Linked DNA regions of Spirulina subsalsa PCC 9445. The protein of the gene in region 1 interacts with the protein of each later gene in a pairwise test. Links are inferred from orthologs where the notes say so. Each region holds a gene or a part of one and is shown in the gene's direction. Other genes may lie near its edges.

What was found. The genes of interacting proteins can lie anywhere in the genome.
Region 2: the proteins of SPI9445_RS0105305 (region 1) and SPI9445_RS0113965 interact in binary tests that used the Escherichia coli proteins (3 or more experiments, as listed by UniProt). The link is inferred for Spirulina subsalsa PCC 9445 from one-to-one orthologs.

The regions. Positions count from the first base shown.
Region 1 is NZ_JH980292.1:1,106,958-1,112,128, forward strand. The notes cover bases 785-3,745. They hold SPI9445_RS0105305 (peptidoglycan D,D-transpeptidase FtsI family protein), read left to right. Parts: upstream 785-1,323; coding sequence 1,324-3,168; downstream 3,169-3,745. Other genes in these bases: SPI9445_RS29125 (hypothetical protein), read left to right, coding at 785-1,321; SPI9445_RS0105310 (HTH domain-containing protein), read left to right, coding at 3,216-3,533. Outside these bases: SPI9445_RS0105295 (glutathione S-transferase family protein), read right to left, coding at 1-609; more of SPI9445_RS29125, read left to right, coding at 656-784; GTP 3',8-cyclase MoaA, read right to left, coding at 3,785-4,774; SPI9445_RS0105325 (hypothetical protein), read left to right, coding at 4,851-5,171. UniProt on the Escherichia coli protein: Essential cell division protein that catalyzes cross-linking of the peptidoglycan cell wall at the division septum. Required for localization of FtsN.
Region 2 is NZ_JH980292.1:3,072,382-3,077,462, forward strand. Bases 1,334-4,204 are described here. They hold SPI9445_RS0113965 (FtsW/RodA/SpoVE family cell cycle protein), read left to right. Parts: upstream 1,334-2,100; coding sequence 2,101-3,309; downstream 3,310-4,204. Other genes in these bases: apcB (allophycocyanin subunit beta), read left to right, coding at 1,334-1,579; SPI9445_RS0113960 (phycobilisome linker polypeptide), read left to right, coding at 1,796-1,999; SPI9445_RS0113970 (D-Ala-D-Ala carboxypeptidase family metallohydrolase), read left to right, coding at 3,444-4,204. Outside these bases: SPI9445_RS0113945 (polysaccharide deacetylase family protein), read left to right, coding at 1-115; apcA (allophycocyanin subunit alpha), read left to right, coding at 488-973; more of apcB, read left to right, coding at 1,094-1,333; more of SPI9445_RS0113970, read left to right, coding at 4,205-5,081.

The DNA.
Region 1 (5,171 bases):
GAATAACCAGGGGTAAGACTGACGATATTCTGGGATTAAGGCTAAGGGACTCAAGAGGGCGGCGGCGGTTAAATCAGCTAGGGTTAATTGATGGCCGACGAGATAAGGCTGATCTTGCCATTGACTTAAAATCACCATCCCTTGTTCTAAACGTAATTGAGCCTGTTTAACGGCGGCTTCGGTGATGCCATATTGCCAGCGCACGACCTGAATCACCATCTGACTGGAGAGGGAGGGATCAATGTTTTTTCCGGCTCCGGCGCGAAAATGATAGTAAACGAAACGGGTGGCGGTGCCAATGCTTTCATCGAGCCAGTCTTCTAGTAAATCGACTTGAGTTTGTAGGGTGCGATCGCCACATTGCCAAGAAGGTTCTGGACAAATTTGCTCTAGATAATGAAAAATAGCGGTAGAGTCTGCGATCGCCTCCGGTTCTCCGGCTTGTTGGGGCAATAAAACCGGAACCGTACTCAGTCCCGTCAAAGGCTTAACCCGTAGCCAATGCGCCCCCGGAGTCAAGTTTTCCACCGCAAAGGCAATTTTTTTATACCCCAAAGCTAAACGGACTTTGCGACAATAATGAGACGTACTAAACTGGAGCAGGAGCATGGTAATGAGTAAGATAAAACTTCAACGGATTTTCTAAAGTGGTATTATGACAGCTTCTCCCCGTCCCATTCGTACAGCCCGATCGGCCAGAACTCGTAAAGGATCGAATCCCCCTACTCCTCCCCGCAACGGGAGCGGCAAAGTGGCTCGTCATCCGGCTTGGAAAGGATCTCCCACTCCTCCACCCCCCAACAATGTTGCTCAATTCCCCAAACGTCCGGCTCTGAGAGTGAATCCCTCCCCCCTCCAATCTTATCCCACCCCCAAGGGTTCCCAACCCCCTCATCCGGGGTCACAACGGCGGGAAATGCCCCGTCCCACTCCCCTAAGACCCATTAACCCCCGTCCGAAACTGCCCCTGTGGTTACGGGTTTTACTGGGTATTCAACACGGTTCCTCGATTATGGCCTTTTGCCTGATTACGGCGGTTTTGATTGTCTATTCCTCCACCGTGTATATTCAGCAACAGTGGAGTCGGGACTACCGCCGACTGGAAAACCTCCAACGCGCTCAACGCAACTTGACTGTGGCTGATGAAATCCTCAAAAACCAGTTAGCCCAACAGGCTAACCGTCCTGAAACGGGTATGGTCGCCCCGAGTCCTGATAATACCATCTTCCTAGAACGGTCGATGGAGAGTCCTTTTACCTCTGAACCTGTTCCCACCACCCGGGACAATGAAACCACTTTTGTAACCCCCCTGGGATATTAGTAATGGCCGGATCCAAAGTCACTGTTTTGCGCCCCAAAACCAAACCCTCCCCACCGTCTTCTTTGCCTGAACAGTCGCCCACAAGCCGCCCCGGACGGCCGAAAAAACAAGGGAAAGGGGGTGGGGTGGGTCGTCATCGTAAAACAGGCCGTTTACTTTGGAGTCGCCTGTTTCTGGTGTGGGGTGCATTGTTGGCCGGGAGTGCGGCCTTAGCTTTTAATCTCTATCAGTTGCAGATTGTGCAGGGCGATAAATTTATGGAAAAAGCCCAGCAGCAACAGATGGTCTATATGCGCCCCTATGTGCCGCGACGACCTATTGTAGACCGTCATGGGAATGTATTGGCAACTGACCGTTTAGTTTATAAGTTGTTCGCCCATCCTAAGTTGTTTAAAATCCCCCCGGAAGAGATTGCCGCTCGTTTGGCCCCTATTTTGGAACGGGACTCAGGGCGGTTATTAGAGGCTTTCCAACGGCGAGCCAGTGGGATTCCGATTGCTCATCGTTTGCCGGAAGAACGGGCGGATCAAGTGGCGGCTTTGGGTTTGGATGGTTTGGAGTTAATTCGGCAGTATTCCCGTTTATACCCCCAGCAGGAATTGGCGGCGGAGATTGTGGGGTATGTGGATGTTGACCATAAGGGACAGTCTGGGCTGGAATTTACCCAGCAGGATCTATTAGAACGAAATGTGCGCACCCTGCGGTTGAATCGGGCGGGGAATGGGGCGTTGATGCCGGATCATATCCCGGAAGGGTTTATGAATTTTGATGATCAACGGTTGCAGTTAACTCTTGATATGCGCTTGCAACGGGTGGCGCGTTCGATTTTGAAACAACAGATTGCCAACTATCAGGCCAAGCGGGGGGCGGTGATTGTGATGGATGTCCATGATGGCTCTATCTTGGCCCTGGTTTGTGAACCCACTTTTGATCCGAATGAGTATTCAAAATACAATATCAATCTGTTTAGAAATTGGACGGTTACGGATTTGTATGAACCGGGATCGACGTTTAAGCCGATTAATATTGCGATCGCCCTCGACAAAGGGGTAATCGACGAAAACGCTATTCTGGCAGATCCCGGCCGGGTTCAAATTGAGCGCTGGGAAATCCGGAATCATGACTTTGAACGACGGGGAGGCCGGGGACGACTTAATTTAAGTCAAACCTTGATCTATTCCAGTAATGTGGCAATGGTGAACCTTGTTCGTAAAATGAGAGTTCAAGATTATTATGAAGCACTGCAAAACCTCAAAATGAATCAAAGGATGGGTATTGAGTTACCCGGAGAATCAGCCGGACAACTGAAAAGCCCGCAACAGTTTTTTGCTTCTCCTGTGGAGGCCGCTACTAGCTCTTTTGGTCAAGGTTTTTCTCTCACGCCCCTAAAATTAGTACAACTCCATGCGGCTTTAGCCAATGGTGGGAAGTTAGTCACTCCCCATGTGGTCAATGCCATGATTGATGGGGAAGGGAATGTGATTAAGCGCCTGCCAACTCCCAAAACTGAGCGCATTTTCTCCCAAGAAACTACGGAAATTGTGATGCGCAAGATGGAGGACACGATTAATTCCTCTGCGGGGGCGACGGTACAAATTCCCAATTATCGTATCGGGGGTAAATCGGGAACGGCTCAGAAGGCGAGTCCGGCCGGGGGATATTATAGTGATCTCAAAATTGTTAGCTTCATTGCTTCTTTGCCTGTAGAAGACCCTAAGTATGTTGTTTTGGCGGTATTGGATGAACCCAAGGGAGATAATGCTTTTGGGTCTACGGTGGCCGGTCCGGTGGTCCGTTCTGTAACGGAGGCGTTAATTGCCATTGAAGGCATTCCCCCGAGTCAGTGATCAGGGGATATTAAGCCCTAATTAATTGTTAATAATTTCTCGGACTGATGAATAAGAAAACTCGCAAGACTTTAGTTGACATTACTCCGCGTTTGATGGAGTTTCGCAGTCTACCTCAAAAGACCCAAGAGGAGTTATTTCCCTTGTTGGGGGCTGTCGCCCAAAGTGCGTTACAACTGATTGATTTGTTGGAGAGTATGGGGGAAACTACCTATGAGGAATTAGCCGCTCAGTTGGGTCAGAATCCCCAAACGATTTCCCAAAAACTCCACGCTTTGATTGAGGGGGGCTATCCCATCCAATTGGATGAGCGGACGGCGATCGCTAAAACGGGCAGACTCCGACGCACCGCTAAGTTATTGTAGGTGGGAGTCGGGAGTCGGGAGTCGGGAGTCGGGAATCGGGAGTCGGGAGTCCGGGAACTCTCCCCCCCTGTTCCCTGTTCCCTGTTCCCTGTTCCCTAAAATAAAAGAGTTTTGGCTATTCACTACCCACTATTCCCCTGCTCCCCTGCTCCCCTGCCCCCCTGCTCCCCTGCTCCCCTGCTCCCCTGCTCCCTTGCTCCCCCTCTCCCCCTGCTCCCCTGCCCCCCTGCTCCCTAAATTCAAGCCCCCACTCAGCCCCCAATTTGGGACATGGTGCGGTGATAGCTCCCATCTTCGGTTCCCGAATCCCGCAACTTGAAATTAATCTCGGGTTTAATGAGAATCAATGCCCGCACTTGCTCCTGTAAAACCGTCCAACTTACCCCATCTCGTAGAGCGGTTTTTAAGTTTAATTGTCCGGTTTCGTTTAATAAACAAGGTCGTAACCAACCATCGGCGGATAAGCGCATTCGATTACAGCGATCGCAAAAACATTCCGACATCTGACTAATAAACCCCACAGTCCCCTGTGCGCCCGGAATGCGGAACACATCGGCCGGACCATTTCCCTGCACTTGACTGGCTTCTAGCCCCCATTGAGCGCGAATCTGTTGCCGTAATTCCTCCGAGGGAATCCAAGCCCGTTCGCCGAATAATTCTGGATTGCCAATGGGCATAAATTCAATAAACCGGATATGCCAGGGGCGATCGCAACTTAAAGCCGCTAAATCCAACACCTCCCCCTCATTCACCCCCGGAATCACCACCACATTGAGCTTTAAAGGGCTGAACCCCACCTCATAGGCTTTCTGTATGCCCGCCCAGACCCGTTTCCAGCGACTTTTGCCCCCGTTGCCGATGATTTTATCAAAATTGGCTGAATTGAGGGAATCTAGGCTAATATTCAACCGTCGCAGCCCCGCGTCGTAGAGGTCTTGCGCCATTTCCGGTAAGAGGAAACCGTTAGTCGTCAGGGCGAGATCGTGGGTTTCCGGCAAATGTGCGATCGCCTCCACCAAATCCACCACCCCCGGCCGCAGCAACGGTTCCCCCCCCGTCAGGCGAAATTTGCGAAATCCCAAAGGAATAAACACCCCTTGTAACAAGGCTAAAATCTCCTCCGCCGTCAGGAGATCCGGCTGAAGAATATAATCTAACTCCGCCCCTTCTGGCATACAGTATTGACAGCGAAAATTGCAACGGTCAATTAAACTAATGCGTAGATAATCAATTAAATTCATTTCAGCCAGTTTTTAGCAAAAATTCAGGATTCCTCAATACACTCAAGCGGTATGAATCAGCATTGAATGAGTCAACATGGAAGTCGTCTTAACTTGGACATTACTACTCGGTTACGGTTTTTTCATCTACCAAACGGTGCAGAAAACCACTCCCCATTGGGTTTCTGCCATTGCCTTTTTTCAGGGAGAGTCTGAACAAGGAACTCCTCCCGGACTGTGGTTATTAGTTTTTAGCGCGGCCATTAGTTGGATTTTTGCCAAGTCTATTGAGAATGCAGCCAGTTTAGCCCAAGCTTTCGGCATCAGTGGGGGGATTGGCTATGGGATTTATTATATTAGTTTTATCACGGCCGGGATTGTGATTTACCTCCTGCGCTGTCGGGGGGGATATCATTCC
Region 2 (5,081 bases), 2.0 Mb from region 1 along the record:
CTATTTTGTCGGGGCATTAGGCGATCGCTTTACCCTCGTTCCCCTCCACCAACAAGCCCAAACCCTCGCCCAATCCAGCCTCAAAACCTTTAAACCCCGCTTTGCCCTCAGCTAGTCCCAGAGTTGGGGGGCAGGGGGGCAGGGGAGCAGGGGAGAGGCAATCTCCCGACTCCCGACTCCCGACTCCCGACTCCCTGTTCCCTATTCCCCATTTTTGCTTCATAAAAAGCAAAGAACTTTCCTTGACATTTACTTCTCTTTGTGCAGGCTTTCCTTTATGACCAAAAGATCCCCCATCCTTGGCAAAAAATGAGGAAAACATTACAAAATATTACGAACTCACAACGAAGGTGAACACAATGCCGCAAAATAATTCGGGAAGGTTGCTGACTCTAACCCAATGTGTAGCAGCATCTGCAACCCTGTTAAGAAAAACCAGTTAAATCTCAATCTGGTCTAATTTTTTTAAATTGGAGGAATCCATAGAATGAGTATTGTCACGAAATCCATCGTGAATGCCGATGCAGAGGCTCGTTACCTCAGCCCTGGTGAGTTAGATCGAATCAAAGCATTTGTAACCAGTGGCGCAAGCCGCCTGCGCATTGCTCAAACTCTAACCGAGTCTCGCGAGCGCATCGTAAAAGAAGCTGGCGACAAATTATTCCAACAACGTCCCGACGTGGTTTCTCCTGGTGGAAACGCTTACGGCGAAGAAATGACCGCCACCTGTCTCCGTGATATGGACTACTACCTGCGTCTGATCACCTACGGTGTGGTTGCTGGTGATGTCACCCCCATTGAGGAAATCGGTTTAGTGGGTGTGCGCGAAATGTACAAGTCCTTGGGAACTCCTATTGAGGCTGTTGCTCTGAGCGTCACCAAAATGAAAGAAGTAGCGACTAGCTTAATGTCTGCTGACGATGCAGCCGAAGCTGGCACCTACTTTGACTATGTTGTTGGTGCAATGCAGTAAGGGAATCTCCCCACTGTTGAACATAACCCAACCCAATGATCTGATCGCAAGGGCAGCGCCACCATAAGAACGCCTCCCTGTGAACAATTCTAAGAAATAGGTGAGATAAGGAAATAAACAATGCAAGACGCAATTACCGCCGTTATCAACTCTGCTGACGTTCAAGGAAAGTACCTTGACGCTGCTGCTATGGAGAAGCTGAAAGGCTACTTCGCCACCGGACAACTCCGTGTTCGTGCTGCTAGCGTAATCAGTGCCAACTCTGCTGGTATCGTGAAAGAAGCCGTAGCAAAATCCCTGCTGTACTCTGACATCACCCGCCCCGGTGGGAATATGTACACCACTCGTCGCTATGCTGCTTGTATCCGCGACTTAGACTACTACCTGCGCTATGCCACCTACGCGATGTTAGCTGGCGATCCTTCTATCTTAGATGAGCGCGTTCTCAACGGTTTGAAAGAAACCTACAATTCCTTGGGCGTTCCCATCGGTGCTACCGTTCAAGCCATCCAAGCGATGAAAGAAGTCACCGCTAGCTTAGTCGGTCCCGACGCTGGTAAAGAAATGGGCGTGTACTTCGACTACATTTCCTCTGGTTTAAGCTAAGGTCTTGGACTGATCAGCACCAGACTCCGAATCAAGAAAGCAGTTCGGGTAGTCGGCGAGCGAGTGCTAGTAAGTTAAAGGCTTGTCTATCTGGCTCAAGATAAGTTTTGACCGTCTAGTATTGGTTCGTTAACTCCCGAACTTTGCCATAGGTAGGGAAATGTTGAATCCTTTTCCTTTAGGGTCGTCGATTGAAACAAGAGGATAAATCTAACCATGAGAATGTTTAAAGTCACGGCTTGCGTACCGAGTCAAACTCGTATTCGCACGCAGCGTGAATTACAAAATACTTATTTCACCAAGCTGGTTCCCTACGATAACTGGTTCCGCGAACAACAGCGCATCATGAAAATGGGGGGCAAAATCGTTAAGGTACAACTAGCCACAGGGAAACCCGGAACGAATGCCGGATTATCCTAGGTTAGAGGGCTTGACTTGAGCTTTTTGGGGGAGGTCTTTTCTGGCCTCTCTTTTTGCGTGAAGGTTTGATGCTATGATCCTGACGAGAGAAGTTGTGAGCCATGCCCTTGTTAGCTACACTGCGCTATTTATTTCCCTTTTTTGACCCCGAAGTAATCGACTGGGCGATTGAAGCCCGTTTGTTGCGCTGGTTGACCTTTGTCTGGTTATTCATTGGGCTAGTGATTTTATTCTCGGCTTCCTACCCTGTCGCCGATGCAGAGATGGGGGATGGACTGTATTATTTTAAACGCCAAATCCTTTGGGTGGTGATTGGTTTGATTGGCTTTAATGGCTTGGTGCGATCGCCGTTGCGAGACATCCTCAAATATTCCCACTGGCTGTTCTTCCTCTTCCTCGGTTTAATTTTTGTCACCCTCATTCCAGGAGTCGGCATGACCGTTAATGGAGCCAGTCGCTGGGTCGTCGTTGCCTCCATCCCCCTACAACCGTCAGAACTCATTAAACCCTTCCTCGTCCTCGAAAGTGCCAAAGTTTTCGGCAACTGGGCAAAACTCCCCTGGGCGACTCGTTTGGGGTGGTTGTCCATTTTTGCTGTTCTCATCGGTGCTATTCTCCTCCAACCCAACCTTAGCACCGCCGCCCTGTGTGGGATGAGTCTATGGCTGATTGCCCTAGCGGCCGGCTTGCCCCTCTTGCAACTGGGGGGAACCGCCCTCACAGGGATTATTCTAGGAACCATTAGCATTTCCACCCAATCCTACCAAAAACGCCGGGTCATGTCCTTCCTTGACCCTTGGCAAGACCCGATGGGGGATGGCTACCAACTTATTCAAAGTTTACTAGCTGTTGGCTCTGGGGGAACTTGGGGGGCCGGATTTGGCTTATCCCAACAAAAGTTATTTTATTTACCCATTCAGTACACCGACTTTATTTTCTCCGTTTATGCCGAAGAATTTGGCTTTGTCGGCAGTGCGACGTTATTGGGATTATTGGCGATTTATGGCACCTTGGCGCTGATTGTCTCAATGAAATGCCGTCAACCTGTCCAGCAATTAGTGGCAATGGGAGTCATGATCTTTTTAGTCGGTCAGTCTTTGATTAATATTGGCGTAGCTACAGGGGTTTTACCCACAACAGGTTTACCTCTACCCATGTTTAGTTATGGGGGGAGTTCTGTGATTACCAGTTTAGTCTTAGCGGGGTTATTGGTGCGAGTAGCCCGGGAAAGCAACGAGGCGGAAGTGGTATCCTTGCAAGAACGCCGCCAACAACGCCGAGGGGTTGCTCCCACTGTGATTCAGGAGTGACATCCTCCTCGTGTTACTGAGGGAGTGGCGGGAGTCCTGGCAATGTTGTTAAATTTTGCTGAGTTACTGACAATTCACCCTAAAATCAGGAAGATGGGTGAATTTCATCGAAATCAGCAAGTCCTGTAGGCGTTATGTCACAATTAACACCAGACCAACGAAACTATTACTACCTGTTAGAAGCAGAACGAACGGGGGTGCATAAACCGATTTTAGCTGCTCTGCACTATGCGCATCGGAAACCCTCCTTGAAGGATGGAGAAACCGGATTAGGAGTCGTCGCCGCCGGATCGGTCATGGAGTCTCATCTGGATACCTTTCCTGAACAGGTTCAATATGCGGGGAATTTAGTGCGCAGTTTTACCGATCATCTGACCGATCAGGGATGGAAAGGCACCGATTTATGGAATGCAGAACTGGGGCGTTATAGTAATAGTTTCGTCGAGTTGCTGGCCGATGGCTTCGGGGGATCTCCGGGGAAACCTGTCCAAGGTCGCTTAGAAAAATGCGATCGCGCCGAATTACTCCAAGCCTACAAAAGCGATACCGAACGGGATTATGAAGGCACCCAAGCGGCTCATAATCTGGTAGAACTGGATCGGGAACTCCTCAGCTTAGTGGAGCGTTTAAGTCAGTTTTTTATCGGTTTACCCCATCAACGGGATGCTCTACTCGAAGCGGTGCGCATTTGGCGGAAACTGGACTCCGTAGATGCCACCGTGCAATCCCTCGTCAATAACCCCAGCGCCACCCTGGCCTCTGTCCCTCCCGCCGAGTTGGACTTGTTGCTGAAACAATTTATGCAGCGTGTATCCCCCCATTATGAAGGCTATCCCCACCAACGGGAAGCCCTGCTGCGTTTAACCCAATATTGGCGGCAGTTGCGATCGCGAGAAGAAGCCATCGCCTCCCTCGAAAAGGACACCTCCCCCGACACCGGACTAAAACACCTTGATCCCGCCCTCATTGCCTTTGTCGAGCGCATCCCCGAGTTTTATCAAGGTCAAGGCCAACAGCGTAACGCCCTCACCGAAGGCTTCCGACTCTGGCGCAATCTCGACTCCCGACAGACCGCCGTCGCCACCCTAGGCATTAACCCCACCCTCCTGGCCTCCACAGGCAACGATCCCCAAACCCTGCGACAAGTAGCCATGCAACTGGATCACGAACTGCTCAACTTTGTGCGACGAGTTCCCAGCGCCTACCAAGAACAAACCCAACAAAGGGAAGCCCTGATCCGAATGGTGCAACTGTGGCGGGGTTTAAGCACCTACAACCAAGCCATTGAGTCCCTCACTCAAGACCTGCAACGGATTCAACAACAGCGCAAAGAAGCCGCCCCCCCACCCAAACCTGTAACGATTGTGGTGCCGAGTCGTCCCGCCCGGTGGACAACCAGCAATATTCAACTTTCCGCCTCCATTATCCCCAACGGCAACTTTACCTGGACTGAAGCCACCCGAGGAGGAACCCGGATGCCCCCCAATCAGGCCACCGTGGACGCCATTGTAAGGATTGCCACCCTCGCCCAACAAGCCCGCGATCGCCTTGGTCGCCCCCTCATCATTACCAGTTGGTACCGTCCCCCCCATATTAACCGCGCCGTCGGAGGAGCCAGCCAAAGCCGTCACATCGTCGGGGATGCCATTGATTTTGTCTGTGAGGGACTATCCGGCAATCAACTATATTGGTCTTTAGATCCTTGGTGGCCCGGCGGATTAGGGCGTTATGGTCACTATCCCAACCTTTGTCATATTGATGCCCGAGGCCAT